4 regions of the Mesorhizobium sp. NPDC059054 genome follow, and region 3 is predicted to be linked to each of the others. Evidence: riboswitches for the same ligand, from Rfam matches in the RefSeq annotation. Region 3 holds a riboswitch; each other region holds the start of a gene.

Region 1 (7,580 bases), on a different contig from region 3:
AGTTGAAGTAAGCCTTGCTCATGAGGTCCGCTGTTGCACCAAGTTCATGCGGGCTGGTGCCCAGCGCATTCCGAAGCACCTGCACATACTGGTCTTCGAGTCGCTGGAAAAGCGCGAGAAGCAGCCCGGCCCGCGTCGAAAAATGATCATAGGCTACCGGCCTGCTCACCCCCGCTTTCGCTGCAAGCGTGACGAGGGACAGTGCATCCGCACCCTCCTCTCGAACGATCGCCATCGCCGCATCGAGCAGTTGTTCACGGCGCTTGTCTTTCGGCAGCTTGACCAGGATTCTTCCCTCGCTTGATTTCTACATTTTGTAAGTTACATTTCGTAGTAACAAAATTCAAGTAGGTGCACTATGAGCGACGTAACCATGATCGGCCTTGGCGAAATGGGCAGCGCGCTTGGTCGCGCTTTCCTGGCAGGCGGAAAATCGGTCACCGTCTGGAACCGCACACCGGCCAAAGCCGCAGCGCTGGAACGGCTGGGAGCCGTACGGGCGTCCACGGTTGCCGGGGCAATCGCTGCCAGCCCGGTGGTGGTGATCTGCCTGTCCGATTACGCAGCGGCCTCCGGCGTGCTTGGCGAGGACGGGGTGGCTGAAACGCTCGATGGACAGCTGATTGTACAGCTGAGTTCGGGAACGCCGGATCAGGCGCGTGAACTCAAAGCCCAAGCGGTTTCGAGCGGTGCGAACTATCTCGATGGTGCCATCGGCGCCTGGCCGAGGCAGATCGGCGGGCCGGAGGCCGGGCTTCTCATCGTCGGCAACGAAGATGTGTTTGCGTCGGCGGAGCCGCTTCTGAAGCTGCTGGCCGGCGGCCTCAGCTACGTGGGTTCCAACATCGGTCATGCCAAAGCTTTCTCCAACGCCGGGCTGGCCTATTTCGCAGCACATTGGATCGGTTTCAGCCACGGCGCCGCAATCTGCGAAGCAGAGGGTATCGACGCCGGCACGTTCGGTGAGGTTATGGCGGGCATGGCACCGTTTTTCGGCGAGGATATGCGCCACATGGGGCGCGTCATTGCCGAAGACCGCTTCGGCGATCCGGAAGCCACGATCAAAACCATCACTTCCGATATCGGTTGGCTTGTCGAGTCATCACGCGACCTTAAGATCGGAGTTGAGTTTCCGAAGTTCGCCGCGAGCATCTTTCTGCGTGCGAAGGATGCGGGATTTGGCGGCGAAGAGCCCAGCGCGCTGATCAAGGTGTTGCGGAAGGCTTGATCGGGGCTGGAACGACCAATCCGCTCTGACGTCGGCAACCGGGACGCCGATCACTGCGTTGTCCATCTCGGGCGCCGAACCATCATGGATATGAAATGACCCGCGATGAACTTATCACCATTTATCGCCTCTACATCGATTGCCTGAACAGGCAGGATTGGAACGCTCTCGGAGAGTTCGTTCATGACGATGTCCGTTACAACGGAGCCCTGGTGGGTCTTGCCGGTTACCGTTCGATGCTGGAAGGCGATTTTCGTGCGATTCCAGACCTTCATTTCCGGATCGAGTTGCTGATCGGCGACCCTCCCCGCATCGCCAGCCGCCTGCGCTTCGACTGCACCCCGGTCGGCATCCTGTTTGACCTGCCCGTCAACGGCAAGCGTGTCCAGTTCGAAGAGAACGTGTTTTACGAGTTCGCCGGAACGCGGATCGAAAGGGTCTGGTCGATCATCGACAAGGCGGCAATCGCGCGACAGCTCTGACCGCATCGACTGATGGGAAGGATTGAAGTGGCTTATGACGCCACAGCCTTCATCCATGCACGAATTAGGCACTCATGGCCACGCCGGATGCAACCTCCGCCGTGGCCATTTCGTCAAATAGCGGTCCGCACCAGCCTCAGCCACGGGGTCAGATGAAAGGCGCTCATCAGGAGATACATCACCATCATACCGCCGAGCGGCATGCCCATCGTGGACGAGCACATCTCCGCTGGCCCGCCCATGACGCCGGTCAGCAATGCCATGGCCGCAAATGTCGGCGACGCCGCCAACGCCAGCCAGTCTGACGCCATCAGCGCGGGTGCGTCGTTGGCCGCAGGCACGGCTGCATCGCTGGCGGCATTCGCTCCGTCGATAGCTGAGCGGGCGCTGGTCCGGCGAGGTGCCTCCTCGTCGGACCAGATGGAGCAGCAGGAGCGGCTCATGGCTTCGCACTCGTTGGTTTGGCACGCATCGCCTCTTCGCCGGCGTCGGAAATCTCGACCCACCCTTTATCGGGTTCGGCTTCGGAAACGTAGCTGTCGTTCCAGTTCCACCATTTGTAGGTCGGCGTCTGCGGATAGCCTTCAGGCGAATCCTCCCAGGCCTCCTGGCGGCCGAGCGGCGTGATGTCGAGGTAATTCCAGGTGCCGCCCATCTGTTCGTCGGCGCGGTCGGCGATGAAATAGGTGCGGAAGATGCGATCGCCATCACGCAGGAACACGTTGTGGCCGTGCCACTCGTCCACGCCGAAATCGGCGTCGAAACTGTCGACGATTGTGACCCAGGGGATGCGATCCCATCCCATCCGCGTCTTCACGCGCTCGATGTCCGGCTGTGGCGCGCGTGACGCGAAGACCAGTGTCGTATCGCGCGCATTGAGATGGGATACATGGGCGACCTGGTCGGCCACCATGGAGCAGCCCCGACAGGCGTGCTCTGGCCAGCCATATACGCCGGGCTCGAAGAAGGCACGGTAGATGATCAGCTGGCGGCGACCGTCGAACAGGTCAAGAAGGCTCGCCCGGCCGTTCGGGGTCTCGAACACATAATCCTTGGTCACTTCTACCCAAGGCATACGGCGGCGCTCGGCAGCCAGCGCATCGCGGGCATGCGTATGGGCCTTTTCCTTCACGAGCAGTTGCTGGCGCGCCTGTTCCCACGCCTCGGGCGTAACCACCGGCGGCTTGTGCATGGCGGCCAGGATATCGTCGCGTTTATCGGTCATGAGTTCTGTTCTCCTCTTCCGGGCGAAGTCTCGCGCCTCGAGGTCGAAGCGCGATGACCTTCGCGGTTCATCGCTTACTGTCGTCGGACAGTGTGGCTTCGGAAGCCGAACAGTGTGAGTAACAAGTGTGGCGCTATTCCGGATCGACGGAATAGGCCCCGGCTCAGAACCGTTTGCGCAGCAGGGTGGCCACCACGAACAAGGCGCCGATCGAGCTGGTGATGATGCCGATCGGCAGTTCCTGTGGCGGCAGCAGCGTGCGCGCCAGAAGATCGCTGGCAAGCAGCAGCACAGCGCCAAAGACAGCGCAGACGATGGCCAGCCGCAGATGCAGCGGGCCGGCGAAGCGGCGCGCGACATGCGGGATCATCAGTCCCACGAAACCGATGACGCCGGCGACGGAAACCAGGATTGCTGTCGCGAGCGCCGCGGCAAGGAATGTCAGTGTCCGGAAGCGCGCCACCGGAACGCCGAGGCTTTCGGCGGTGGTTTCGCCAGCCAGGAACGCGTCGAGCCAGCGATGATAGCGCAGCGTGAAGGCAAGGATGACGGCGGCGCCGGCGAGGGCCAGGCCGATATTGCCCCAGCGGGCGAGACCCAGCCCGCCCATGGTCCAGAACAGCACCGAATGGGCTGCTCGCTGATCTCCGGCAAAAACCAGATAGTTGGTCAGCGCCGTGAACAGGAAAGATACGGCAAGGCCGGCAAGGATCAGCCGCTCGGGTCCCTGGCCGCGAATGCGGGCGACGAGCAGAAGCACCACGACGGCGGAGAGGATGCCGCCGACAAACGCTGCGATCGGAAGCGTCCATACGCCAAGACGGTCGCCGAAAACCGTGATGACTGAAACCGCGCCGGCGGCAGCGCCCGAGGAAAGGCCGAACAGAAATGGATCGGCGAGATCGTTGCGCGTCACTGTCTGCAGAAGCGCGCCGACGACGGCAAGGCCGGCGCCGACGCAGATGGCGAGAATGGCGCGGGGTAGCCTGAGGTCGACGATGATCTTCTCCACCGGCGCTGTAACGCTCCCGGCGTCCAAGCCGACGGCATGCGCAAGCGCTGCGATCACGTCGCCGAGCGCAATGACGGTCGAGCCATAGGCGATGGACAGCAGCGCCAGCAACACGACGAGCGCCAGACCCGTGCCGATGGCCAGACCGTACGACCCGCTGGGCACGTTCAGAAAGCCTCTGGGTGCATTGCCTTCGCGATCTTGTCGATGGCTTCTATGTTGGCCGGGCCAGGCGTCAATTCCGCGTAGCGAAGAGCAACGAAACGCTCGTTCTTCACCGCATCCGTTTCTTTCATCGCCGGGTGCTGCTTGAGGAAGTTCAGCAGTTTCCGGTAGCCCGCCTCGTCCTGGTAGTCGAGCAGGATCAGGAATTCCGGGTTTCTGGTCGCAACCGTTTCCCAATCGGTATTGCCCCAATTGGTTTCCAGGTCGTCCATGATGTTCTTGCCGCCCGCCGCTTCGATCATCGCACTCGGGATCGCGAATTTGCCCGCCGTGAAGGGTTTGTCCTCGCCGGAATCATAGAGGAACACGCGTGTGCCGCTGCGGGCGCCGACCTTGGCGGTGATGGCGGCGAGCCTTTCCTTCCATCCGGCGACAAGGGTGTTGGCCTCGGTCTCCTTGCCGAAGATCTTGCCGAGTTTCTCGACGTCGCCGAACAGGAGATCCATCGAAGCTGCTGGCCGGTTCTTGTCGAGATGGACGCAGCTCTCGCTGAGCACCAGCGTCTTGATGCCGTGCGGAGCCAGAATGTCGGGCGTCACGTCGCCACCGGGTTTCATGCCGTAATACCAACCGGCAAAGAAGAAGTCGGGCTCGACCGCCAGCAGGTTCTCCAGTGTCGGATATTTCGGTGCAAGTTCCGGGATCGAGCCCTGCGCTTTCTTGAACGCGTCATCCACCTTGTACCAGCCGGTGATGCCGGTCAGGCCGACGATCTCGGGTTGTAAGCCCAGCGCGAAGGCCATTTCCGACATGTTGAGATCGTTGATCACCGCACGTTTCGGTGCGGCGTCGAAGGTCAGCGGAATGCCGCAGCTCTCGACAGTGACCGGGAAGGCAAAGGCAGTTGATGAAAGAAGCGTGGCGGCCAAGCAGGTTCCGCAAAAGCGTCTCACGCTTTTACGATAGGAACCTGCGACAAAATAAAAAGTCAAGCTGACGAAGCGTTGGCGAAGCCACGCAAGTCTGCTTGGGCAAAGGGCGAGGCGTTTCATGGCGGCTCCGTTGGGGAAATTGATTCAGCGGGAGAGGCGGATCGGAACGTCGAAGACCGTCAGTTCGCGGTCCTGCTCGTCCGGGTGAGGAAGTCTCAGCACATCGATGGCAAAGACCTCGCGCACCAGCGCCGCCGTCAGCGTCTCACGCGGGGTGCCGAGCGCGACGAGGCGCGCCTTGCTCATCACCGCGACATGAGTGGCGAAGGGCGCAACCAGCGGCAGATCGTGCAGCACCGTGACGACAGCGATGCCCAGCCTGGCGACGAATTCGAGCAATTCGCCGCGAGCGCGGGGGTCGAGATGGTTTGTCGGCTCATCGAGAAATAGCACATGCGGCTGCTGCGCGATCGCGCGTGCCAGCTGCGCACGCTGGCGCTCACCGCCAGAAAGCGAACCCATGCGACGCTCCCGCATGGCGAGCAGGCCGGTTCGCTCCAGCGCGTCGAGCACCACATCGCGGTCGTCGCTGCGGCGACGAAGCCCTCTGTGCGGGATGCGGCCAAGTCCGACATAGTCGCTGACGGCAAGCTGTACATCAGGCTGGTCGGATTGGCCGACCACGGCGATACGGCGTGCCCGCTCTGCTGTCGGCAGCCGGTCGAGCGATTCGCCGTCGAGGCTGACCAGGCCGCTGCTTGGCTTGAGCATGCCGCACAGCATGCGCAGCAGCGTCGACTTGCCGGCGCCGTTCGGACCGATGATGGCAAGCCTTTCGCCGGCGCGGACATCAAGGCTGACGTCTTCGACGAGCGTGACGCCTGTTTCGGGCCGACAGCAAAGGCCGCGCGCTTGCAGGACAACGCCGCTCACGAAAGAACCCTCCGCGGGCGCGGCAGGCAGTCTAGGTGCGACGCATCATAGCGGCGAAAAACGGCAAAACCTTCCAACCGATCCCTCATTCGATCAGGTGCGGAAGGATGGCCAAAATGACGGCAGGGCCGCCCTTGTAGCGTCCTCCCGGCACACCCCGTCCGGTCAACTCGCTGCGATGGCAGGTCTCCTGGCTCGCGGATCGTTGCGCTGTCCTGCCTTCCCGGCGCTTGGCCAGTGGCGTCTTCGGACTTTGCTACCGCTTACAGTTGCGGGGGCAGCCACGGTCTTGGTTCTTGCGAACTTCACCGTATTCCCTTTTCACCCCGAACCTTTCGATTCGGAGCACCATCGCCGCGAACCCTATTGTGACCGCCATCGCCTGGCAATGGCGATTCTTTGCCGAGGACCTGGCTCGTCGCGGTGTGCCGCTCGGCCGGCGGGACGTAGCGGGCAAGCCGCGGATGGCAGTCGCAGGCATGATGGCGCCCCTTGAACAGGGCGAGCAAGGATTTGACGATCATGCCGCTTGCCCGCTCCAGCTCGGAAACGGGTCGTGCAGGTCACGCCACAGTTCCGGTGCGAAGACGGGCTCATCCACCAGGCAGGCATCCAGTTCGGCGCGAATGCGGTTTTCGTTCATCGGATCGCAGCCGATGAAGACCAGTTCCTGCCGGCGGTCGCCCCACATCGGATCGAGATAGGGTTCCATCGCCTCTTGCCATGACGGGTTGTCGGGCCAACGGTTGCGGGGAACCGCTGCCCACCAGAGCCCGCGCCTGCCGGTCCGCACCAGCGCGCCGGCCTGGCTCAATTCGCCGACGTGGTTTGGACGCGTGGCCAGCCAGAAGAAACCCTTGGCGCGCACCACTCCTGGCCAAGGCTGGCCGATGAACCTCTTCAACCTTGCCGGATCGAAAGGGCGACGTTCGCGATAGACGAAGGAACGGATGCCGTATTCCTCGGTTTCGGGAACGTGATCCTTGAAGCCATTCAGTTCCTTGAACCAGAGCGGATGTTGTTCGGCCTTCTCGAAATCGAATCGTCCAGTGTCGAGCACCTTGTCGAGCGGCACGCGGCCGAAATCCGTTTCGATGAGCTCAACCTGCGGGTTGAGCGAGCGTATGATCCTGCGTGCCAGATCGAGATCTTCTGCGGGCGTGTCCGAAACCTTGTTGAGCACGATGACATCGGCAAACTCGATCTGCTCGACCAGAAGATCGACGAGCACGCGCTCGTCGGACGTGCCCAGCGCTTCACCGCGGTCGCGCAGGAAATCCGATGAGGAATAGTTCCGCAGCAGGTTCGCGGCATCGACAACCGTCACCATGGTGTCGAGGCGGGAGACATCGGAGAGGCTGGCGCCGGCCTCGTCACGGAATTCGAAAGTCGAGGCGACGGGCAGCGGCTCCGAAATGCCTGTCGATTCGATCAGCAGGTAGTCGAACCTGTCCTGTACGGCGAGACGACGCACTTCAGCCAACAGATCGTCGCGCAGTGTGCAGCAGATGCAGCCATTGGTCATCTCGACCAGCTGTTCATCGGTGCGCGACAGGTTGGCGCCGCCGTCGCGCACCAGCGCGGCGTCGATGTTGACCTCACT
Region 2 (7,580 bases), on a different contig from region 3:
AGCGGCTCAAGTTCGGTCATGGTTGTCTTCCGGTTTGTCTTGGGTAGGAGATGCGATCAGGTCCAGCGGCTGGATGACGGGACGCCCGGCCGCGGTGCCGAAATAGGCATCGACGCCGTAGACGCTGCCAAGACTTTCCACTGTCAGCACGGTGTCGGGTGGCCCGTCTGCGACAATCCGGCCCTGGTCGATCAGAATGAGCCTGCTGCACCAGCGTGCTGCCAGGCCAAGGTCGTGCAGCGAAGCGACGACGCTGCGGCCCTGTTTCGCCAGGCTGGCAAACAGGCGCATCAACGTGATCTGGTGCGACGGATCGAGGCCCGCCGTCGGCTCGTCGGCCAGGAGCAAGGGTGTTTCCTGAGCAAGCGCGCGCGCAATCAGCACGCGCGCCTTCTCACCGCCCGAAAGGTCGGTGGCGGCACGGTCGCGGAAAGCGTCGACCTCCATGCGTCGCATCGCCTGTTCGACTGCGGTGTGATCGGCCGACGACGCCGCGGCGAAACCCGGCCGATGCGGCGTGCGTCCAAGCGCGACGACGGCTTCGACCGGGATCGCCCAGGCGATTTCGTGCTCCTGCGCGACGTAGGCGATGTTGCTCGCCCGCTCACGCGCACTGATCATGGCTGCATCGCGTCCGGCGATCGAAATTCCGCCTTGTGATGCCACGAGGCCGAGGGCCGCCTTCAGCAAGGTCGACTTTCCGGCACCGTTCGGTCCGATCAACCCGACGAACTCGCTAGGACCGATGGTGAAGGACACATCGCTCAGCACGCGCCGCCGGCCGAGCGAGGCCGAAAGGTTGGAAACGGCAAGCAGGCTCATGCCAGCCTCCGCCGTTCGCGATAGACGAGCCACAGGAAGAACGGTGCGCCGACGATCGCCGTCAGCACGCCGAGCTTCAGATCCCGGCCGGGTGCGATGAGGCGCACCAGTATGTCGGCGGCCAGCACCACCGCGGCACCACCGAGCGCCGAGGCCGGCAACAGCCGCGATGGTCTCGCGCCGACCAATGGCCTGAGCAGATGCGGCACCACGAGCCCGACGAAGCCGATGGCGCCGGCGACGGCGGTTGCGGCACCCACCGAGGCAGCGGTGCCGAGCACGGCCAGTTGTTGCACGCGGCGCATATCGATGCCCATCGAGGCGGCGGTGTCGGCCCCCAGCGTCAGCGCATCGAGCGCGCGGCCGAGCATCAGCAGAAGCACCCAGCCGACAAGCATGAAGGGGGCGGCCAGCCATACATGCGTCATCGAACGGTCGGTCAACGAGCCGAGCATCCAGAACATGATCTCGAGCGCGGCAAAGGGATTGGGCGACAGGTTGAGCGCCAGCGAGGTCATGGCTCCGGCAAGGCTGGAGACGGCGACACCGGCAAGGATGATGGTGAGTGTGTTGCCGCGCCGCCCGGCAAGCGCCTGCACGACGAGCACGGCAATCATCGCTGCCAGCAGAGCCGACAACGGCAGCGCCAATGGGAAGGCGATCGTCAGGCCGCTGTAGATGGCAAGCACGGCGCCAAGCGACGCCGAGGCGCTGACGCCGATCAGGCCGGGCTCAGCCAGCGGATTGCGCAGATAGCCTTGCAGCGCGGCACCCGACAGGCCGAGTGTCGCGCCGATCATCAGCCCGAGCAACGCGCGTGGCAGGCGAATCTCACGCATGATCAGCGCGATGGCGTCCGCCTTGCCGGAGAACAGCGCCTTGATACTGTCGCCGAAAGCGATCGCCGCTGGGCCAATGGTCAGCGACAGCACGAAGAGCACGGCAACCAATAGGCTGAGCACGGCGAGCAGGGCGCGATAGCGGGCTGTGTCGGTCACGGTTGCGTGCCTCCTGTCTGGCCGCTTACTGAGTGATTGGTGGCCGCGTCGGTCAGCATCTCCACCGCTGTGGCCGTAAAGGGTGCGCCGCAGATGGTATATTTAGCGGGCACGGAAACGCGCCCGGTTTCTTGGGCGAGTGTCCTGTAGGCAGGATGGACGAAGGTCTGCTGCGCCAGGGCCGGCGTCGCGTAGCGCGCCTCGCTGTCGACCAGCATGTCCGGCTTGGCCATCACAAGCAGCTCGAGCGGCAATTGCTGGGTGCCGGACAGGCCGAGTTTCGTGGCCAGATTGGTCAGCCCGGATGCAGCCACCACGGCATCGACCAGCGTGCCGGCACCTGATGTATAGGAATTGGCGTAGTAGGTCGCGATGGTGATGTTGTGATGGGGCTTTGCCTTCGCCTCGGCAAGCTTGCGGTCGAGCTCGGCCACCAGAGTGTCTGCGCGCTCCCGCCGATCGAGGATATCGCCCATGCGTCTCAGGCTTGCTCGCACGTCGTCAAATGAGTTTTCAGGCTGGAATTCTTCGACGCGAATGCCGAGTTGCCTGAGCAGGCCGACGGTCGCACGTGTCGTATAGCTGCCGGCAAGGACGAGGTCCGGCTGCATCAGGAAGATCTCTTCTGCCTGGCCATGATTGACCGCGAAGCGCCGAGCCTCCTCGGCCAGCACCGATGTTGACGGATCGGTAGCGAGATAGGAGACGGAATGGAGCTGGTCGTCCCCGGCAATCAGCATCGCCATCTGGTCGGTGCAGACATTCATGGAGACCACGCGCTTCGGCGTTTCTGCCGCCGTTGCGCTGCCGGGCGCCAGACACACGGCCGCCAGGGTGATGAACAGCCAGGAGCAACCGGGCTTCTTGAAAGCCCCGTCGCTCGATCTTGCTGCCCTGGTTTCCTGCATTGCCATCTCCCGGTCCTCAGAATGTCCGGGTGAAGCTCAGATTGAAAGTGCGGCCGGGCGCGCGATAGTCGGCGACCGTCGAATAGTCCGCGTCGAACAGGTTCTCGACGGCGAACTTCACCTGCGATGCGGCGTCCAGCGCATAAAGTGCAGTGAAATCCACCGTGACATAGTCGGGCAGCTTTACCGTGTTGGCGGCATTGGCATAACGTGCCGCGCCGTAAAGCACGCGTGTCGTCAGGTCCAATTGCTCGGTCGGACTATAGGTCACTTCCGCCGCAGCCTTGAGGCGATCGCGATAGGGGATGTATTTGCCGGTGTCCTGGTTGAGCGGTTCGCGGATATCGACGCTCACCTTGCCGCTCCATTCTGTGCTGAAGCGATGCGCAAGGACTGCCTCGAAACCGGTGATGCGCGCCTTGGCCACGTTGAAGGGCAGGTAGGTCGGCGGATTGGAGGCGATCGCGTCGGTCAGCCAGGTTTGATAGAAGGCGACATCGAGATTGGTGTCGGCGCCCGCCTGCCAGCTCAGCCCGACCTCATAGGACTTGGACTTCTCCGGCTTGAGATTTGGATTGGAGTAGTTCGGATAATAAAGTTCGTTGAAACTCGGCGCCCGGAAGCCGGTGGTATAGGATGAGCGCAGTGTGAGGTCAGGCAGGATCTCGTAGCTTGCGCCGACATTGTAGGTGGTGGCGCCGCCGAACTGTCCATTGTGGTCGTAGCGAATGCCGCTGTCGACGGTGAGTGCCTCGTAGGAAAGCGAATACTGGCTGAACACCGCCGTCAGCGTGCGCGCCGTCACGTCGAAATCGACGGTCGAATCGACCTGCTCGCGATAGATTTCAGCGCCGCCGGTCAGCACATGTGAAACGGCGCCGGTGTCGAAGTTCTTTTGTGTCGAAGCAAAGAGACCGTAGCGGCTGGAATTGAAGCGGTCGTCGCCGACGATGCCATCGCGGAAATTGCGTGAGCGATCGACCGAACTCGACAGTTCGACAGTCGAGGACCAGTCCGCGGAGTGTTTGATCTCGGTGCCGAGTTTGCCGGCAAAGCTTGTCGTGTCGACCTCGTCGGCGAGCGGAAAGGAGGCGTCATACTGGCCGCGGCTGCGGGCGATCAAGGCATCGCCATAGATCCGGCCCCAGTCGAACTGCCTGGACAGCGAGGCATTGATCGAGCCGAGCAGGAAACCGTCATCGTCCGGCTCGTGACCGAAAGCGGTTGGCAGCGTGAAGTCGTAGCCGCGCGTGCCGATCAGGCTGCCGCCGAGCGAATAGTCGACGCCGCTTGCGCTCTGGCCCCGCACATTGCCGGACAAGGTGCCGCCCCACGGATGGCTGACGCCGGCCGTGACCGAGCCGCAGCTGTTGCGGCCGTCGGCGCAGGGGCCGCCCTGTTTGGTGATGATGTTGACGCCGCCGCCCATGGCGTCGGAGCCGTATTGCGCGGAATGCGCACCCTTGGCGATCTCGATGCGCTCGATCGAATCGAGCGGGATGTTGCCGAGCGAGGCTGTACCGGTGGTGACGGAGCTTGCCCTCACGCCGTTGACCAGCACCAGCGTCTGGCTGGCCGACATGCCGCGCAGGTAGAGATTGGTCGAAGCGCCCTGGCCGCCATAGGAAACGATCGAAACGCCGGTATAGGATTTGAGCAGAGACGGCAGGTCTGGCGCGGCCGAATGTTCGATGCTCTGGCGATCGATCACCGTCACCGATGAGGTCGAGCGCGCCAGAGTGGTCGCGCGCCTGAGCGGTGTCGTGATCACGATGCGATCGAGCATCGTGGCGTTGCCGGGAATGCTGTCGTCTTGAGCGACAACATGGCTTATGAAAGCCAGCGTGACAGCGCCGGCAAGCAATGGAGTTTTCTTCACTTCCGTCCCCAAAAGGATCAACGGCGCAACAGCGCCGCGAGGTTCATTTCGAACCGCAGACGGACTTGGCTGGGGGCAGGTTGGCGGACAGTCGCATCTCACCCCTGGCCGTTCCGGCATGCGGCAACACTTCACGTGTCACCGCCACGGACGACCGCGCCTGACCACCCCTCGTGATCAAGCATGGGTGACTGGAACAGGCAGGTCTCCTGACTTCCGTGTCATCGCCCTTTTCCGCCTTCCCGGTCGCGCGAGGCGGCCAGTGGCATCGTGGAAGAAGGCTCAACGGTTACAGTTGCGGGGGCAGTCGCGGCTTTGACCGATTGCTCGGCCGCACCGTGTTCCCTTTTCATCCGCCTTCCGGCGGAACCAATTCCGAATCCGAAGCTAACCACAGCAGTGCGCAGCGTCAACCAAGGCCTCTTGAGATTCGCCCGATGTCCGCAAACGGCAACTTGCTCCCCGGAAGGGCTCTCAGCATGCCTTGGTCAGGACAAGCGAAAGCACGGCAAGAATGGAGCACCGTAACGAATGGTCAGGCTCAGCCGTAGTGGAAGCGGGGCTTCGGTCCCGTACCGGTGAACTGCACGCCGACACGGTCGTTGCGGCGCCAGCGCACCAGGGCCTCGTAGGCAACACCGTCGACAGGCACATAAAGGCTGAACCGTTCGGGAATGATGGCATCGGCGGCCACCTTGAGTTCGGCGCCGCCGGTATGCTGGTTGCGCACGACGCAGGCGATTTCCGAATTGTGGATGCTGGTGATGATCGTCGCCCCTTTGAGCACCCGTTGCCGGTGCTCGCGTTCGCGATGGTTCGCTTCCTGCTCGGACATGGCGATGGACTCACGCTGCAGTCCAAATAGTTTAGGGAGGGCGCAGGTAACCATCAATGCCGTCATGGACGGTGTAGGCGATTTGACGCGAGTGATGGCTAACCGTCCGTCAAGATCCACGCGATCCTGAGCCGTCTGCGAAAGCTGTTGAGCTTCGACAAGCTTGGTGCGATTGAAGGGCAGGTACTGGCGAGGGCCTGTCGTGAAACTCAGGGATGTGCTTGCCGCGCTTGGCTTTCGCAAAGGCCCGAAAACCTATGGTTACACCATAAAAGAGTTCGAACTGACGAACAGGGAGTTGGTGCGGTTTGCCGTTTGGCTGCATCCCAAATGCAGTGCGCCGGATATCGGTCAGGGCGCGATCGACGAATTGAGAAAATATCTTTCGCCGGGCGATGCCGTCATCGATATCGGCGCGCATGTCGGCGACACGAGCGTGCTTTATGCGCTGGCCGTCGGGTCGGGCGGCAAGGTCTTTGCCGTGGAGCCCAACCGATACCTCTGGCCGGTTCTGGAGGCCAATGCCTCGCTAAACCGGCAGGCGGCGCCGATCGAGATCATGCATTTTGCCGCGACCGGGCAGCCGACAAAGCTGGTCTTCAACTACAGTGATCCCGGTTACTGCAATGGCGGTGACCTCGATCGCTTCGGCCGGCTTGCCCATGGTCATATGTACCCGCTCGAAGTCGAGGGACGTAATGTACTTGCCGAACTGCGCGCCACCAGCCCCGATTGGCTGTCCCGAATCCGTCTGATCAAGACAGACGCCGAAGGCAACGACCATGCCGTGCTTGAAACGATGCGCGAATTGATCGTCTCGGTGAGGCCCTTCATCCTGTGCGAGGTCTACAAACGCACATCGATCGAACAGAGAACCGCATTTCTCGATTTCCTGAACGAGCTTGGCTACGACTGCCACCGTTCATGGCCATACGCCGAGTTGAAGGGGCAGTTGCTCAATGCCGCGGACATGGAGCGTTGGCCGCATTTCGACATGTTCTGTGTGCCGCGATAGCCCGCTGTTTCATGGCGATCAGCACGACCAGTTTCCGTAACATGGCTGCAATATTGCGATCTGAAAAATCCTAAGCGCTTGCAAGTCGGAGCACAAAATGCGGAGGTCATTTTGGCGGCAGCAGCGCCTGAACTCCATTCCACAACAGCCACAGCAGGCCTGAGACAATCGACAGGATCACCGCCGCGCCGACCTTGCTGGAAATGCCGGCAAGCGCTTGGCGGAGGTTGCGGAGAAACCGGAAATCCTCGCGCGCTTCGAACTGGTGTTCGGGCTCGTCGATGCGCAGGCCGGCGGCGGACAGTTCCTCGCGCACCGCTTCCTTGACGATGCGCTTCAATTCGTCGGGGTCGACGGAGATATGCCTTGTCATGGCTTCCATCCGCACCACGCAACGCCCTGGGCGTTGTGCCTGTTGATCTCGTCCAGATCGGTGCGTGGCGTGTCCGATCTGGCATCCCGGCGCGGAAAATTGTGCGTGCACCAGACGGAGCGAGGATTGGAAGGAAAGGAGCCATCCGGTCTCGAACTGCAGCCGGCGAGCGCCAGTGCTGCGACAAGGATCAGTGCCTTGACCATCGCATGGCCTCCTTTCGCGCCTCGTCGTCGGACATGCCAGCTGTGCGCCGCTCAATTGCGGTAGCCTCGCGGTCCATTTCCAGCTGGTCTTCGACGGCAACCAGCTTCTCCCTCATTTGCCGTGCACGTTCGGCATCGACGCCGGATTGCCTAAATTTCCAGCCGGCAACGATGGCGGCGGCGACCCCGACGATGTAGGGCCAGAACTGCAGCAGAAGGGCGGTCACAGGCTGTCCTCGCGGCGGCGGCGCAGATATTCGGTGAGGATGCCGTTCGCGACCAGCAGCCAAGGGAAATATTGAGCCGGGATGATCGGCTGGAGCACGGACGGATCGACATAAGTCAGGGCCACGACGACGAAGCCGAGCGCGGTTTGAAGCCGCGCCCAGAAGATCGTTTCGCTGTCTTTGAAGAAACGTTTGATACGCTGCCACATGGTCAGGTTCCTTTGAAAATTCTGCCGAAGACGATGGCGAACAGCGTTCCGATCACGTTCCAGATGCCGACCTTTGCCAACGGCGTGGCTTCCGGCGCAACTTGCTGA
Region 3 (7,580 bases):
GCCGCGCGGATAACGGAAGGAGATCGGCCCCTCGTCGTACTCGGCGGCGGTGCGCACCATATGGCGCAGTTCGACCTCGTCGCTTGCCGCCATGACGACGAAGTCTGGCAGCGAGGCAAGGAAGGTGGTGTCGAACGCGCCGCAATGGGTTGCACCGTCGGCACCGACGTAGCCGGCGCGGTCGATCGGAAAACGCACCGGCAGCTTCTGGATGGCGACGTCGTGCACGACCTGATCGTAGGCGCGCTGCAAGAAGGTCGAGTAGATCGCCGCGAACGGCTTATAGCCTTCTGTCGCGAGGCCCGCCGCAAAGGTCACCGCATGCTGTTCGGCGATACCGACATCAAAAGTGCGGTTCGGGAACACTTCGCCGAACAGATCGAGCCCGGTGCCGGTCGGCATGGCGGCGGTGACGGCGACGATACGGTCATCCTCGCAGGCTTCGCGGATCAGGCTTTCGGCAAAGACATTGGTGTAGGTCGGAGCATTGGCTGGGGCTTTCGCCTGCGCGCCGGTGATGACGTCGAACCGGTTGACGCCATGATATTTGTCGGCGGCCGCCTCGGCAGGCGCGTAGCCCTTGCCCTTTTGCGTCACGACATGGATCAGGACCGGGCCCTTGCCGTTGTCGCGCACATTCTTCAGCACCGGGATGAGATGCTCGAGATTGTGGCCATCGATCGGGCCGATATGGAAGAAACCGAGCTCCTCGAACAGCGTGCCGCCGGTGACATAGCCCCTTGCATGCTCGACGGCGCGGGTGATGGCGCGGTCGGCGCGCTTGCCGAGGTAGGACGTCAGTTTCTTGCCGAAATCGCGCAGGCCAAGATAGGCCTTGCCCGAGCCGAGTCGAGCCAGATAGGCGCTCATGGCGCCGGTCGGCGGAGCGATCGACATATCGTTGTCGTTGAGGATGACGATGAGGCGCGCATCAAGTGCCCCAGCGTTGTTCAATGCCTCGAAGGCCATGCCAGCCGACATCGCGCCATCGCCGATCACGGCGATGACATTGTTCTTGCCGCCGGAAAGATCGCGCGCCACGGCCATGCCGAGACCGGCCGAGATGGAGGTGGAGGAATGAGCGGCGCCGAACGGATCGTATTCGCTCTCGGTCCGCCTGGTGAAACCGGAAAGCCCGTTCTCCTGGCGCAGTGTGCGGATGCGGTCGCGCCTGCCTGTCAGGATCTTATGCGGATAGGCCTGGTGGCCGACATCCCAAATGATCCTGTCGTCCGGCGTGTCGAAAACATAGTGCAGCGCCACCGTCAGCTCGACCACGCCGAGACCTGCGCCGAGATGCCCGCCCGTCTGCGAGACGGCGTCGACCAGTTCGGTGCGCAACTCTTCCGCGAGCTGCGGCAAGTCGCTTTCGGAAAGCTTCTTCAAATCCGCGGGAATACGGACCTTGTCGAGAAGCGGCGTCTGGGGTCTGGCGATCAATGGCTGGCCCGTTCAAGCTCGCGTTCAAGAATATTCAAAAAATCGAATAGGCCTCCGACCACGGAAAGTAAATGTGCCGCAATGACACGTTCATTTGTCGGGCAGTGGAATGAATTCCTTTTCATCGCCCGGAACGATGTCGAAGCGACCGGTCCTCCATTCCTGCTTGGCCTGTTCAATGCGTTCTTTCGACGAAGAAACGAAATTCCACCAGATGTAACGTGGAGACCCCAGCGAAGCGCCGCCAAACAGCATGAAATGCGCACCCGATTCCGATGAAACGACTATTTCGTCGCCGGGACGAAACACCAGAAGGCGATTCTCGGGAAAACTGTCGCCGGAAATGGTGACAAGCCCGTCGAGCACATAGATGGCGCGCTCTTCGGCTTCGGCTGCAATGCGGTACTTCGCGCCGGGCTCCAGCCGGATGTCGGCATAAAGCGTATCGTGATAGGTGGTCACCGGCGCGCGGCGGCCTTCCAACTCACCGATGATGAGACGGCCCGAAACGCCATCGGCGCTGAACTCCGGCAGTTCGGCGCTCGCGGTATTTTCGAAGACCGGCGTCATTTCTTCCTGCCTGTCTGGCAGCGCGATCCACGTCTGCAGCCCGGACATCGACATCGGTGCGCCGCGCAATTCTTCCGGCGTGCGCTCGGAATGAACAATGCCACGACCGGCTGTCATCAAATTCACGTCGCCCGGTGAAATCACCATCTCGGTGCCGAGCGAATCGCGGTGCCTGATCCTGCCGTCGAACAGGTAGGTGACAGTGGACAAACCGATATGCGGGTGCGGGCGTACGTCCAGCGCCTTGCCGGCACGCAGGATGGCCGGTCCCATGCGATCGAAGAAGATGAAGGGACCAACCAGCCGGCGCCTGGCGGTTGGCAACGCGCGACGCACCTCGAACCCGCCGATGTCCTTGGCGTTGGCGACCACCATCAACTCGATGGCGTCGCAGGAAAAGGCGTCACCGGGTTCGGGATCGTTTCCGGGAAAGAAGCTCATCGGACTGCTCCATCTGCTGATGATTTGCAGATCGGAAGTTATACCTCCGTTCCCCTCCGGCAAACCGGCGATGCGGCGACGATCCGTTCACCGATCACCTCAATTCACGAAGCAATGGTTCAATGCCGCGGCCTGCGGATTTCGGCACGCCTGGCCGATCAGCTCTCACAAGACTATTGGGTAGCTACCGGCTTGGGTCCAAACCGCAGGGCCGATTTGGCGCGAGCTTTTGCCGCCACCTCCTCGCGGTTGCGTGGCGGCTGAGTGGTTTCGAGCGCGACAAGCAGGTCATGCGCGGCATGGGCGATGGTGCGCACCGCGTGGTCGAAAACGTCCTTGTTACGCATGGAGGGCTTGTTGGAGCCACTGATCTTGCGCACGAACTGCAGCGCCGCCTCATGAATTTCGGCATCCGTCGCCGACGGTTCGAAGTTGAAGAGCGGCTTGATGTTGCGACACATGGATATTTCTCCCGTTTGGTATGTCCGGCTTTGTCCCTCGTTCCGGTTGGAGCAATTCCAGGAAAGGTGCGTAGCAGTTTACCGTCCTGAATTGCGCGAAAACAAAAGTTAGAGCGTTTCCGCGTTTCGGAAAACCGGAAACGCTCCAGGGGCCTCGCGGCCCTTATTCCCCATCCAGTGGTTCGGTGGCGACCGGCTTGCCGTCGCGGGCGAGCCTGATCTTTTCCACCTTGTCCTCGGCCGCCTTGAGCAGGCGGTCGCAATGCGCTTTCAGCGCCTCGCCGCGCTCGTAAATACGGATCGACTGGTCGAGCGGCACGTCGCCGCGCTCCAGGTCATCGACGATCTTCTCCAGCGCGTCCAACGCTTGTTCGAAGCTCATCGCCTTGACGTCTTCGTTCGCTTCCTCAGCCATGGCTCATCCTTTCATCAGGCGGCCGACATGCGCTGCGACCGAAAATGCCAATCCGTGCAGGTCGTAACCGCCTTCCAGCAGGCTGACCAGCCTGTTTGAACTATGGCGGCGGGCGCGATCCATCAACTGCCCGGTCGCCCAGTCGAAATCGTCCTCGACAAGATTGATCTCGGCCAGCGGATCGCGGTGGTGCGCATCAAAGCCGGCCGAGATGATGATCAGGTCTGGCGCGAAAGAATCAATCGCCGGCAGCACACGTGTGTTGAACGCCTCGCGAAAGATGTCGCTGCCTGTCGCCGGGGCCAGCGGCGCGTTGACGATGTTGCCGGCACCGGTCTCGCTTTTGGCGCCCGTGCCCGGATAAAGCGGCATCTGGTGCGTGGAACAATAGAGCACCGATGGATCGTCCCAGAAGATGTCCTGCGTACCGTTGCCGTGATGCACATCCCAGTCGACGATGGCGACACGCTCGGCGCCGTGCCTCTCCTGCGCGTAGCGTGCGGCTATGGCCGCCGTGTTGAACAGGCAAAACCCCATGGCCGTGGTTTTCTCGGCGTGATGCCCCGGCGGGCGTGCCGCCACGAAGACGTTGTCGGCCTGGCCGGCAAAGACATCGTCGACAGCCACATTGGCCGCGCCGATGGCGGTCAGCGCCGCTTGCCAGCTTTTTGGGCTCGCTACCGTGTCGGAATCGATGACGGCAATGCCGTCTTTCGGGATTGCCTTGCGCACGCGCTCGACGAAATCCTTCGGGTGACAATAGAGAATGGTCGCTTCGTCGCCCATCGGCGCCTCGCGCCGATCGAGAGCGACGAAGGCCTCGTCATCCAGAACCCGCTCGATGGCACGCAGCCTGTCCGGCCGCTCCGGATGGCCGGCGGGCGTGATGTGTTCCAGGAAAATCGGATGCGTGTAAAGGCGGGTCGTCATGGAGCCACCTTATCAGCAATGGCGATGATGGCCACGCGACAAGCATTGGAGCATTTCCGTTTTTCACGGAAATACGGAAACGCTCCAATTTTTTGTTTTAACGCAATTCCGGACGCAAAACCGCTGCGCACTTTTGCTGGAATTGCGCCAGCCTGTTGGGGAAAAGACGGCATCCGACGTCGGGATCAGGGCTGCCTTTGCTCTCGAACCGGGCTATGTTCGCCGCACTGTCAGGTGCCTGCCACGAGGCGGGAGAATCGGGAACACGGTGAAAATCCGTGGCGTGCCCAACGCTGTAAGGGGGACCGCTCGGCAAGAGCCACTGTCCGCAAGTAGGACGGGAAGGCGCCGGCAAGCGGGATGAGCCCAAGCCAGAAGACCGGCCAGGCAGGAATGGTCATCCGCATGGACGGGCGGAGATGCTGTTTCGATCGCAAGGGGAACGCGATGGACGCCGTCCGCAACCATACCTGCCATGCCTTCGGCGACTTTGAACGCGAAGCCATTTACCGCGCCATCTTCACGCGCCGCGACGTACGCAGCCATTTCCAGCCAGATCCGATAGACGACGCGGTGCTTGCCCGCCTGCTTACTGCTGCGCACCACGCCCCATCGGTCGGTTTCATGCAGCCCTGGAACTTCATCGTCATTCGGGATCAGGCACGACGCGAAGCCGTGCGTGACCTTTTCCTGACTGCCCGATCCCAGGAACTGCCTCATATCGCAGAGGAACGGCAGGCTCTCTACCGTAAGCTCAGGCTGGAGGGCATCTGCGAAAGCGCGCTCAACCTATGCATCACCTGCGATCGGCGGCGCAGCGAAGGCTCGCCGCTCGGCCGGTGGCACAACCCACAGATGGATCTCTTCAGCACGGTCTGCGCCGTACAGAATTTCTGGCTCGCCGCGCGGGCCGAAGGGATCGGAGTTGGCTGGGTGAGCATCCTCGACGCCGACGCGCTCAAACAGTTGCTCGGCATTCCCGATCATGTCGTGCCCGTCGCCTATCTTTGCGTCGGCCATGTCTCGGAATTCGCAGCAGGGCCAGATCTCGAACGCAAAGGCTGGGCATCACGCCTGCCGCTCTCAGACCTCATCATGAGCGAGACCTATTCTGGCGTCGGCGAAGATGCCCTCAAAGCTGCGGCCAGTGCCAGCCAAGGGTAAAAGAGTTCAGGCGGAAACCTTGTCGTCCGCCAGCAAGCCTTCCATGAGCGCGCGGAAGGCCTTGATCGCCTTGATAGAGGTCGCGCCAGGATCGTCGGAATTGGCAACCCACTGCGCGGCATAGAGCGAGGCACCGCTGATCAGCCGAGCCATGGCTTCCGGATCCATCTCGCGGACAACCCCCTCCTCTTTCAAGGCAGCAAGGTTCCTTGTTAGGGACGAGATACAGTTATTGGCATTGGGCCAAAGCGCCGGGTCGCCGAGTACAGCCGGGCCGTCGCGCAGGACGATGCGCTGGACTTCCGGGTCCAGCGCCATTTCCACATAGCCGATGTTCTCGTCCAGGAAGCCTTGCCAGCGTGTCTTGGCTTTGGCCGAGATGGCATTGAGGCGCGTGCACATCTCAGTGTCGATCTGGGCGACGACGGCCTCGAACAGCCCCTTCTTGTCGCCGAAATGGTGATAAAGAGCGCCCCGCGTCAGCCCTGCCTCCGCGGTGAAATCATCCATCGACGCGTTCGCATAACCGACCGTCGCAAACGCCCGGCGCGCAGCCGCGATCAGCTTTGCCCGCGTTTCGGCAATCATCTCGCTACGAGGTTTGTGGGCAGTCCTCATCGTTTTTTCCTTTTGCCGCTTCGCTTTCTACATACGTCGCGTATATTTTTTTACATACGCGCCGTATATTAATTGACATACGAGACGTATGCAATTATCTCATTCGCATACGCCACGTATGTAAGTGGCGCACCCTCAAATTTCCAGGAGTGCTCCCATGCGCAATCCTTATGGTGAAATCTTCAGAGTCCCCGGAGCCAAGGGCTTCGCCGCCGCGGCCTTCATTGCCCGGCTGCCTATCGCCATGGCGCCCATCGGCATTGTCGCGATGCTCTCCCAGGCACGCGGCGAATATTGGCTGGCGGGTGCGGTATCAGCCACCTTCGCCTTGACCAACGCTTTTGCCGCCCCGCAAATCTCGCGATGGATCGACCGGCTCGGTCAGACCGCCGTGGCGGCTCCCACGACGATCATCTCCGTCATCGCCTTCATCGCCCTGCTCGCAGCCACCCACTATGACTGGCCGAGCTGGACGCTGTTCGCTTCGGCATTCCTGGCGGCCGCAATGCCCAGCGTGCCGGCCATGGTGCGGGCGCGCTGGACGGAAAAGTTCCGCGATCGTCCGGAACTCAACACGGCCTTCGCTTTCGAGTCGGTTGCCGACGAACTGGTCTATATCGCCGGCGCCTCGCTTTCGGTGGGCCTCAGCGTGGCTCTCTTCCCGGAAGCCGGTATGCTGGCCAGCACGCTTCTCCTGGCCCTCGGCATGGCCGCTTTCATCTTGCAGCGGTCCAGTGAGCCCAAAATACGTCAGCCAGAACACGGCAGCGGCGGCTCGGCGATCATGCTGCGTCCCGTCCAGATCATAACGCTGGCGCTTATCTTCGTCGGCGCGATCTTCGCCACAGCCGAGGTAAGCTCGGTGGCCATCACCAAGGAACTCGGCCAGCCGACCGCTGCCAGCCTGGTCATCGGCGTCTATGCCGCCGGTTCCTTCATCGTCGGCCTCATCGTCGGCGCGTTGAACCTCCAGGCTCCGAAACAGCGGCTGCTCGCCCTTTCGATCGCCATCGTTGCCTTGACCACTCTGCCGTTGCTCGTCGCCAACACCGTTCCGCTGCTGGCGCTCGCTGTCTTCGTCAGCGGCGTGGCGATCTCGCCCACCTTCATCATGGCCTTCGGCCTGATCGAGCGGCGCGTGCCCGAAGCCATGCTGACCGAAGGCATCACCTGGGTGATGACTGGCATCGGCATCGGCATGGCGTTGGGTGCATTCGTGGCGGGCTGGGTGGTCGACAACTATGGCGCGCAGAACGGTTTCTGGGTCTCCGTGGCGGCTGGCACGATCGCCTTCGTGATCGTGCTTCTCGGCCAGAAGACACTCGCCGGCGAGACGGAAAGCGAATTATCGCAAGCTGCCCCGCAAGCAGCGGAGTGACATTCGCCGAGACCTAGGACAACGACCCAAACAGGACCAACGAGCCGCCTTCTCAGGCGGCTCGACTGCCTTTGAAATCTCAACTATTCCCGGTGACGACCATGCGTAATCCGTACAGCGAAATTTTCCAGGCGCCCGGCGCCAAGGCGTTTTCCGCGGCCGG
Region 4 (7,580 bases), on a different contig from region 3:
GGGCTCCAAGGAAGGCTTCGCCAATATGGCGCAGGCCATCACCGCGCCGGGCGATGTGGTCTTGTGCCCGGATCCGACCTATCCGATCCACGCCTTCGGCTTCATCATGTCGGGCGGTGTCATCCGCTCGCTGCAGGCCGAGCCGAATGACGGCTTCATTCCGGCGCTGGAGCGTGGTGTGCGCCATTCCATCCCGAAGCCGCTGGCACTGATCCTCAACTATCCGTCCAACCCGACGGCCTATGTCGCCACACTCGACTTCTACAAGGACGTGGTGGCCTTCGCGAAGAAGAACGACATCATCATCCTGTCGGATCTCGCCTATTCGGAGATCTATTTCGACGGCAACCCGCCCCCTTCGGTGCTGCAGGTGCCGGGCGCGATCGACGTCACCGTCGAGTTCACTTCGATGTCGAAGACCTTCTCCATGCCCGGCTGGCGCATGGGTTTCGCCGTCGGCAACGAGCGGCTGATCGCGGCGCTGACGCGCGTCAAGTCCTATCTCGACTACGGCGCCTTCACGCCGATCCAGGTCGCGGCCACCGCGGCGCTCAACGGTGATGGTTCCGACATCGAGGAAGTGCGCGATATCTACCACAAGCGCCGCGACGTGATGGTCGATGCCTTCGGCCGCGCGGGCTGGGACATCCCGGCGCCCGCCGCCACGATGTTCGCCTGGGCACCGATCCCCGAGCCGTTCAAGCATCTCGGTTCGCTCGAATTCTCCAAGCTGCTGATCGAGCACGCCGATGTGGCTGTAGCGCCTGGTATCGGCTTCGGTGAGCACGGCGACGATTACGTGCGCCTGGCTCTGGTCGAGAACGAGCACCGCATCCGGCAGGCGGCCCGCAACATCAAGAAATTCCTGGCGACCACCGCCAAGCAGCCCAACAATGTGGTGCCACTGGCAGCACATCGCTGAACTGCCGCAGACAATCCTGAAAGACCGAGAAAGAGGGGCCGTCCATCATGGCTGAATCCTTGCGTGTTGGAATTGCCGGCCTCGGCACCGTCGGGGCTTCGGTGGTGCGTGTGCTCACGGAAAAGGCGGCCGAACTAACCCGCCAGTGTGGCCGCACCATCACCGTGACCGCCGTCTCTGCGCGCAGCCGTGGCAAGGATCGCGGTGTCGATCTTTCCAATGTCTCGTGGTTCGACAATCCGATCGATCTCGCCCGTTCGAACGAAATCGATGTCTTCATCGAGCTGATAGGCGGCGACGAAGGCCCCGCGCGCGAAAGCGTGAAAGCTGCGCTCGAAGCCGGCCGACATGTGGTGACGGCCAACAAGGCACTGCTTGCCAAGCATGGCGTGGCGCTGGCCGAGATCGCCGAGAAGAAAGGCGTGCTGCTCAACTATGAGGCGGCGGTGGCCGGCGGTATTCCGGTCATCAAGACGATGCGCGAGGCGATGGCCGGCAATTCGGTCAACCGCGTCTTTGGCATCCTGAACGGCACCTGCAATTATATCCTGACCCGCATGGAGGCCGAGGGCCTATCCTTCGAAGCGTGCCTGAAGGATGCGCAGCGTCTCGGCTATGCCGAGGCTGATCCGACCTTCGACATCGAAGGCAACGACACCGCCCACAAGCTCGCCATCCTCACCAGCCTGGCTTTCGGGCATAAGATCGCTGCCGACGACATCTATCTGGAAGGCATTTCCAACATCACCCAGGCCGACATTCGTGCCGCCGCCGAACTCGGCTATCGCATCAAGCTGCTCGGCGTTGCCCAACGCACCGAAAGCGGTATCGAACAGCGCGTGCACCCGACCATGGTGCCGACCGCCTCCGTGATCGCACAGGTGCACGGCGTTACCAACGCGGTGGCTATCGAGACCGACATCCTGGGCGAATTGTTGCTGTCCGGCCCCGGTGCCGGCGGCAATGCCACGGCCTCGGCGGTGGTCGGCGATATCGCCGACATCGCCAAGAGCCAGCCCGGCTTCCAGCACGGACCGGTGTTCGGTCGTCCGGCCAAGGAACTGAAACCTTACAAGAAAGCACAGATGCGCAGCCATGCCGGCGGCTACTTCATTCGCCTCACCGTGCACGACCGTGTCGGCGTATTCGCTTCCGTGGCCAAGCGTATGGCCGACAACGATATTTCGCTGGAATCGATCGTTCAGCACGCTGTCGGGCCGGAGGTCGTCGACAAGAAGACCGTCATTCTCGTCACACACGAAACGACGGAAGCGGCGGTGCGCAAGGCGGTGGAGGCCATCACCAAGGACGGTCACCTGACCGACAAGGCGCAAGTGATCCGCATCGAGCGGGCCGGCTAACAAACGCACGTCAGCAATTATCTGACGGTGCGTGGCCGGGAATTGCCTCAGATCCAGCGGCGTACGCGCTTGGCATAGTCGTGATATTTCTTGCCGAATTTGCCAGCGAGCGTCTTTTCCTCGCGCTGGATCACCAGCTTGCTGGTTACCAGCCCCGCGACGAAGGCAAGCAGGATGAGCCAGATGTTGCCGGTGATCAGCCCGATGCCGACAACCAGCGTTGCCAGCGACAGATAGATCGGGTTGCGGCTGATGCCGAACGGACCGCCGGTCAAAAGATGTGTCGGCGTGGCCACTGGGTTCAGCGGCGTCCTGGACTTGAACATCATGCGGATGGCGGCGAACCACAACGCAACCGCGCCCAATGCCGCCAGCCAGCCGAAGCCGAACAGGATGTCGCCCAGGACATCGCCGAACCAGGGCAAGGGGTAGAGGATGCCCAGGACAACCCCTGCAATCAACGCGATCAGGAAGATGACGGGCGGTAGCGGAAAGGGCAGGCGTACGGCATCGGTCATTGCGGTTCCCCCGGGCTCATGGCGTCCTCGGTCTGAACCGTGCAGGTGCTGATGAGATCGCTGAGGCGGGTCCTGGCCGAAGCCGACTGGTCGCCCCTCATGATGCCGGTCAGCAGCCCGTCCTTTTCGACCGCGGTGAGCATGCATCCACAATAGCGCACGCAGAAGGCGGCGTCGCGGCTGTCCTGGCACGATGCCTGGCAGGTATTGGTGAAGCCGAGCTTCTGATCTTGTGCCGGGGCGGGCCACGCTTGCGCAAACAGCCATACGCAACCGATCAACACGGGCTGGTGGATCAGGTAGAAGGCCAGGCTGTGGCGGCCGATGAAGGTGAGGGGACGCTGAAATGTCTGGCTGAGTGAAATGGTCGCCAGTCGTTCGAACAAGCCGGCCGCCTTGGCCAGTTTGGCCACGCCGATGCCGATCATTACCGCACCGAACCAGGGAAACAGCGGGACGTAGTCGTTCGAGCGCGGGTCGGCCGAGGAGAGGCCGACCCATAAAAGTGCAGGATGATCGAAAAAGGGCGAGCGCAGATAGAAGGGAGCCGCGACCACCAGCGCGGCGGCGACCAGCGTCAGCAGCGCAGGCAGGCGCAGGAACAGAAGGCCGAGCACGCTGGCCAGCGCGATCTGATGCAGGATGCCGAAGAAGATGAAGCTTTCGGGTGTGGCGAAATAGGTCGCCACAGAGATCGCAGCCGCCGCCACCGCCACCATGGCGAAGCGGATCCAGAAGCCCCGCCAGCGGATGCGCTCGCCATGCGCGAGTACAAGCGAGACACCGACCAGGAAGAGGAAGCTCGAGGCGATACAGCGTGCATAGAGCTTCCAGGGGCCGTGCGCGGTCAGTCCCAGGCTCGTGTAACCGAAGAATCCGAGGTCCCAGGTGAAGTGGTAGCTGGCCATTGCCAGAAGCGCGATGCCACGCAAGACGTCGATCAGCGCAATGCGTCGGGAGGAGGAAATCTGCTGTTCAAGGCTCATGCGGCAGGATTCGAAATTGCAACCGTGCCATGCCTAGCATGGATGCGGGCGAAGCGAGAGTGGGCGGGAGATGCACTGCATCTTCTTTCAAAAGGAAGAAAATCGCTGGCGCCGTTGTACCAGCCCTCAAAACCCGTTGGCCGGCTTCGCATTCCGGCATGAGTGCGTCGGTTTCCTGCTACCGATTCGGCCGTCAGCGACGCAGATTTCCGTTGCGAGTCGCTAGTCTGGGAATTCATGTCCACGCACGTCCGCCATCCGATCTGGCTACCGGCTGTGCAGCCGGCGGACGCGCGCACCTTCGCCTCGCTCTATGCCATCGAATCCTGCGCGCGCGCCACGGTCGCCTCAGTTATCCCGATCCAGGCCTATGAGATCCTGAAGAACGAGCAGACGGTCTCGATCCTCTATACGATCGTGTCGCTGCTGGGCCTGTCGGTCACGCTGTTCATGCCGATGCTCATCCATCGCTTCGCGCGCAGATGGGTTTACACGGCTGGCGCGCTGCTGCTTGCCATCGGCTCGCTCTTCTTCGTCACCCATTCGCTGCCGGGCCAGATCATCGGCATGCTCTGCCGGGTGATGGGGGCGAGCGCGCTGTCGATCACGCTCAACCTCTACATCATGGACCATATCCGCAAGACCGACCTGATGCAGGCCGAATCCTTGCGCATGGCGTGGTCGATGATCGCCTGGACGAGCGGGCCCACGCTCGGCATCTTCCTCTATACGCGCTACGGCATCTATGCCGCGCACGGAGCGGTTGCCGTCTTCGCGCTCTGTCTGCTTGCGCTGTTCTGGTACTACCGGTTGGGCGACAATCCGATGATCGTGCCCGGCAAAAGCCGACCCATCAATCCGTTCGCCAATATCGGGCGCTTCGTCAGCCAGCCGAGGTTGAGGCTCGCCTGGCTCATCGCCTTCGGCCGGTCCTGCTACTGGACCACCTTCTTCGTCTACGGCCCGCTGTTCATGGTCATTACCGGCCAGGGCGAACTCGCCGGCGGCTTGCTGGTCTCGGCCGGCAACGCTCTTCTGTTCGCAGCGATTTACTGGGGCAGGGCAGGCAAGCGTTATGGCGCGCGCAACGTGATGACGCTTGCCTTCATCGGGATGGCGATATCGCTCTGGTTGGCTGGCGCCATTGGCGAACTCATTCCGCTCGCCACCGCCGGGCTGCTGCTGGTCGGTGCCCTGTTCACCATCGCGCTCGACGCCATCGGCTCCACCGCCTTCATGCGATCGGTGCGTGCCTATGAGCGGTCGCAGATGGCTGCGGTCTATCGCACCTATCTCGACTTCTCGGAACTGACGCCGCCGCTGGTCTATTCCGTGGTGCTGACGTTCTTCGGGTTGGGATCCGTTTTCGCCACACTGGGCTGCCTTGCTGCCGTCTGTGCGCTTGTCACCTGGCGATATCTGCCAAAGTCGATGTAACGACCGCCTGCCGCAATGACGCTTCCGCATCCGTAGATGGCGGAATTTGGTTTGCCGGACGCTGCGATTCTTTCTATAGTCCGCCTGTCGTCGGTCCCTTCGGGACCAAGAGGGAATACGGTGGGGAAGGGGAAATCCATCCGAAGCCGTGGCTGCCCCCGCAACTGTGAGCGGTAGTCCTCTCCAATGCCACTGAGGTTTGCCTCGGGAAGGTGGGGAAGGGCGCTGATCCGCAAGCCAGGAGACCTGCCGGCGACAGCAATGACGGTAATGCCCTCGGGTGGAGGGCGAAAGGACAGACCATGAATACCGCTTCCGTTTCTCTCGGCGCCTCGGCCTCCTCGCAGTCGCGTTTCCTGCAGCTGGCACTTGCCGGTCTGCTCGGCATTTTCGTCATCGGCTTCACTGGCTTCTCGCATATCGAAGCCGTCCACAACGCTGCCCACGACGCGCGCCACTCGATGGCGTTCCCCTGCCACTAACCAGGGGGAACCCGTCATGTCTGTTTTTCGCAACGTCGTGTTCGTCGCGGCGATCGCGGGTCTATTGGCCGGCATTGTTCTCGCTTGCCTGCAGGCCTACGCAACCGTTCCGCTGATCCTGAAGGCGGAAGTCTATGAGCAGGCCGCGGGCGGCCACGAACATGCGGCCGCGCCTGCGGCACCCGCAGCCGATGCCGGCACCAATGCGATGAGCTCGGCGCCGGCTCCTACCGCCGCTCCGGCCGAGGAAGAGGAAGGCTGGGCGCCTGCCGATGGCGTCGAACGCTTCTCCTTCAACGTGCTCTCCAACGTCGTCACCGGCATCGGTTTCGCGTTGATCCTTGTTGCGTTCTCGGAATTCGCCGGCGGCATCGGCAATTGGCGCCAGGGTGTGTTCTGGGGGCTTGCCGGCTTTGCAGTCTTTACGCTGGCACCGGGTCTCGGCCTGCCGCCGGAGCTGCCGGCGATGCCGGCTGCCGAACTGCTGCCCCGGCAGGTCTGGTGGATTTCCACCGTCGCTGCCACGGCCATCGGTCTGGCGTTGATCGCCTTCCGCCGCTCATTGCCGCTGACGGTGCTCGCCATCGTGCTGATTGTCGCGCCGCATGTCGTGGGCGCGCCGCAGCCGGAGAGCTATGACACGCCGATCCCGGAAGGACTGCATCACCAGTTCGTCGTGGCGGTCACGCTGACCAACCTGGTGTTCTGGGTTGTGCTGGGCGTTGTCGTCGGCGTCGTGCGCGGTCGTTTCACCGGGCAGTCGGCGAGCCTTCGCGACAGCTTTGCCTGATCGCCTGACCTTGGTTATCGGCGGTGCGCGCTCGGGCAAGAGCGCGCATGCCGAAAAGCTGGTTACGGCGCTGCCGGCGCCGTGGACCTATATCGCGACCGCCCAAGCTTATGACGATGAGATGCGCGAACGCATCGCGCATCATCGTGCTCGGCGTGGCGAAGGCTGGGAAACGGTGGATGCGCCACTCGACCTCGTCGGGGCGTTGGAGCGCTTGCCCAAAGGGCGTCCGGTGCTGGTCGATTGCCTCACGCTCTGGCTCACCAATCACATGCTGGCTGAGCATGACGTGGAGGCCGAATGCGCGAAGCTGAAGGCCGCACTGTCGAAACCACGCGGCCCGTGGTTCGTGGTGTCCAATGAGGTCGGCCTTGGCATCGTGCCGGACAATGCGCTGGCACGCCGCTTCCGTGACGCCGCCGGGCGTCTCAACCAGCAGGTCGCAGCGGTCGCCGACAGTGTGGTGCTGACCGTTGCCGGCCTGCCGCTCAAGGTGAAATGACATGACCGGAATCAATGAGAGCGAAGCCGAGCGCCATCGTGCCAAGATGGCCAAGCGCAAGGCGGTGCAGGATGCCGAGGTGGCGCAAAAGACGATCGAGAAAGGGCTGCTCATCGTCAATACCGGGCCTGGCAAGGGTAAGACCACGGCGGCCTTCGGACTGGCGCTGCGCATGCTGGGCTACGGCCGGCGTGTCGGTGTCGTGCAGTTCATAAAGGGCAAGTGGCATACCGGCGAGAAGGACGCTTTCAAGGCCTTCGGCGATCAACTGGTGTGGTATTCAATGGGCGAAGGCTTCACCTGGGAAACACAGGACCTGAAGCGAGACATCGCCGCTGCCGAAGCTGCCTGGGTCAAGGTGGAAGAGCTGATGGCAGACCCTTCAATCAGCCTGCTGGTGCTGGACGAACTCAACATCGCGCTGCGCTATGATTATCTGGATATCGACCGTGTCGTGACTGTGCTGAAGGGGCGGCGCGATGATCTGCATGTCGTCGTTACCGGTCGCAATGCCAAGCCGGCGCTCACCGAAGCTGCCGATCTCGTCACCGAGATGGGGGCGACCAAGCATCATTTTTCCGC

What was found. A riboswitch is a leader RNA that binds a small molecule or an ion and turns the genes downstream of it on or off. The one in region 3 is predicted to bind cobalamin.
Region 1: another riboswitch for cobalamin. It lies ahead of ACFWXH_RS16875 (ABC transporter ATP-binding protein); the one in region 3 lies ahead of bluB (5,6-dimethylbenzimidazole synthase).
Region 2: another riboswitch for cobalamin. It lies ahead of ACFWXH_RS14190 (TonB-dependent receptor domain-containing protein); the one in region 3 lies ahead of bluB (5,6-dimethylbenzimidazole synthase).
Region 4: another riboswitch for cobalamin. It lies ahead of ACFWXH_RS10860 (CbtB-domain containing protein); the one in region 3 lies ahead of bluB (5,6-dimethylbenzimidazole synthase).

The regions. Positions count from the first base shown of each region.
Region 1 covers NZ_JBHYHV010000003.1:726,376-733,955, reverse strand. Annotated here, with positions in the region: gene ACFWXH_RS16910 (TetR/AcrR family transcriptional regulator) at 1-250, opposite strand, end outside; gene ACFWXH_RS16905 (NAD(P)-dependent oxidoreductase) at 359-1,228, shown strand; gene ACFWXH_RS16900 (ester cyclase) at 1,324-1,710, shown strand; gene ACFWXH_RS16895 (hypothetical protein) at 1,824-2,153, opposite strand; gene ACFWXH_RS16890 (DUF899 domain-containing protein) at 2,150-2,935, opposite strand; gene ACFWXH_RS16885 (FecCD family ABC transporter permease) at 3,099-4,112, opposite strand; gene ACFWXH_RS16880 (ABC transporter substrate-binding protein) at 4,115-5,041, opposite strand; gene ACFWXH_RS16875 (ABC transporter ATP-binding protein) at 5,189-5,977, opposite strand; cobalamin riboswitch at 6,140-6,345, opposite strand; gene zigA (zinc metallochaperone GTPase ZigA) at 6,498-7,580, opposite strand, start outside.
Region 2 covers NZ_JBHYHV010000003.1:151,106-158,685, reverse strand. Annotated here, with positions in the region: gene ACFWXH_RS14205 (ABC transporter ATP-binding protein) at 7-822, opposite strand; gene ACFWXH_RS14200 (FecCD family ABC transporter permease) at 819-1,820, opposite strand; gene ACFWXH_RS14195 (ABC transporter substrate-binding protein) at 1,817-2,728, opposite strand; gene ACFWXH_RS14190 (TonB-dependent receptor domain-containing protein) at 2,745-4,514, opposite strand; cobalamin riboswitch at 4,789-4,996, opposite strand; gene ACFWXH_RS14185 (PilZ domain-containing protein) at 5,149-5,442, opposite strand; gene ACFWXH_RS14180 (FkbM family methyltransferase) at 5,645-6,457, shown strand; gene ACFWXH_RS14175 (hypothetical protein) at 6,564-6,830, opposite strand; gene ACFWXH_RS14170 (hypothetical protein) at 6,827-7,036, opposite strand; gene ACFWXH_RS14165 (hypothetical protein) at 7,021-7,263, opposite strand; gene ACFWXH_RS14160 (hypothetical protein) at 7,260-7,472, opposite strand; gene ACFWXH_RS14155 (hypothetical protein) at 7,475-7,580, opposite strand, start outside.
Region 3 covers NZ_JBHYHV010000001.1:451,698-459,277, reverse strand. Annotated here, with positions in the region: gene dxs (1-deoxy-D-xylulose-5-phosphate synthase) at 1-1,440, opposite strand, end outside; gene ACFWXH_RS02200 (pirin family protein) at 1,531-2,451, opposite strand; gene ACFWXH_RS02195 (DUF2277 domain-containing protein) at 2,625-2,912, opposite strand; gene ACFWXH_RS02190 (exodeoxyribonuclease VII small subunit) at 3,076-3,327, opposite strand; gene ACFWXH_RS02185 (histone deacetylase family protein) at 3,331-4,257, opposite strand; cobalamin riboswitch at 4,473-4,660, shown strand; gene bluB (5,6-dimethylbenzimidazole synthase) at 4,705-5,421, shown strand; gene ACFWXH_RS02175 (TetR/AcrR family transcriptional regulator) at 5,428-6,039, opposite strand; gene ACFWXH_RS02170 (MFS transporter) at 6,197-7,417, shown strand; gene ACFWXH_RS02165 (MFS transporter) at 7,519-7,580, shown strand, end outside.
Region 4 covers NZ_JBHYHV010000002.1:642,325-649,904, forward strand. Annotated here, with positions in the region: gene ACFWXH_RS10835 (LL-diaminopimelate aminotransferase) at 1-922, shown strand, start outside; gene ACFWXH_RS10840 (homoserine dehydrogenase) at 970-2,283, shown strand; gene ACFWXH_RS10845 (methyltransferase family protein) at 2,331-2,801, opposite strand; gene ACFWXH_RS10850 (DUF1624 domain-containing protein) at 2,798-3,787, opposite strand; gene ACFWXH_RS10855 (MFS transporter) at 4,025-5,224, shown strand; cobalamin riboswitch at 5,299-5,493, shown strand; gene ACFWXH_RS10860 (CbtB-domain containing protein) at 5,527-5,706, shown strand; gene ACFWXH_RS10865 (CbtA family protein) at 5,723-6,496, shown strand; gene cobU (bifunctional adenosylcobinamide kinase/adenosylcobinamide-phosphate guanylyltransferase) at 6,489-6,998, shown strand; gene cobO (cob(I)yrinic acid a,c-diamide adenosyltransferase) at 7,000-7,580, shown strand, end outside.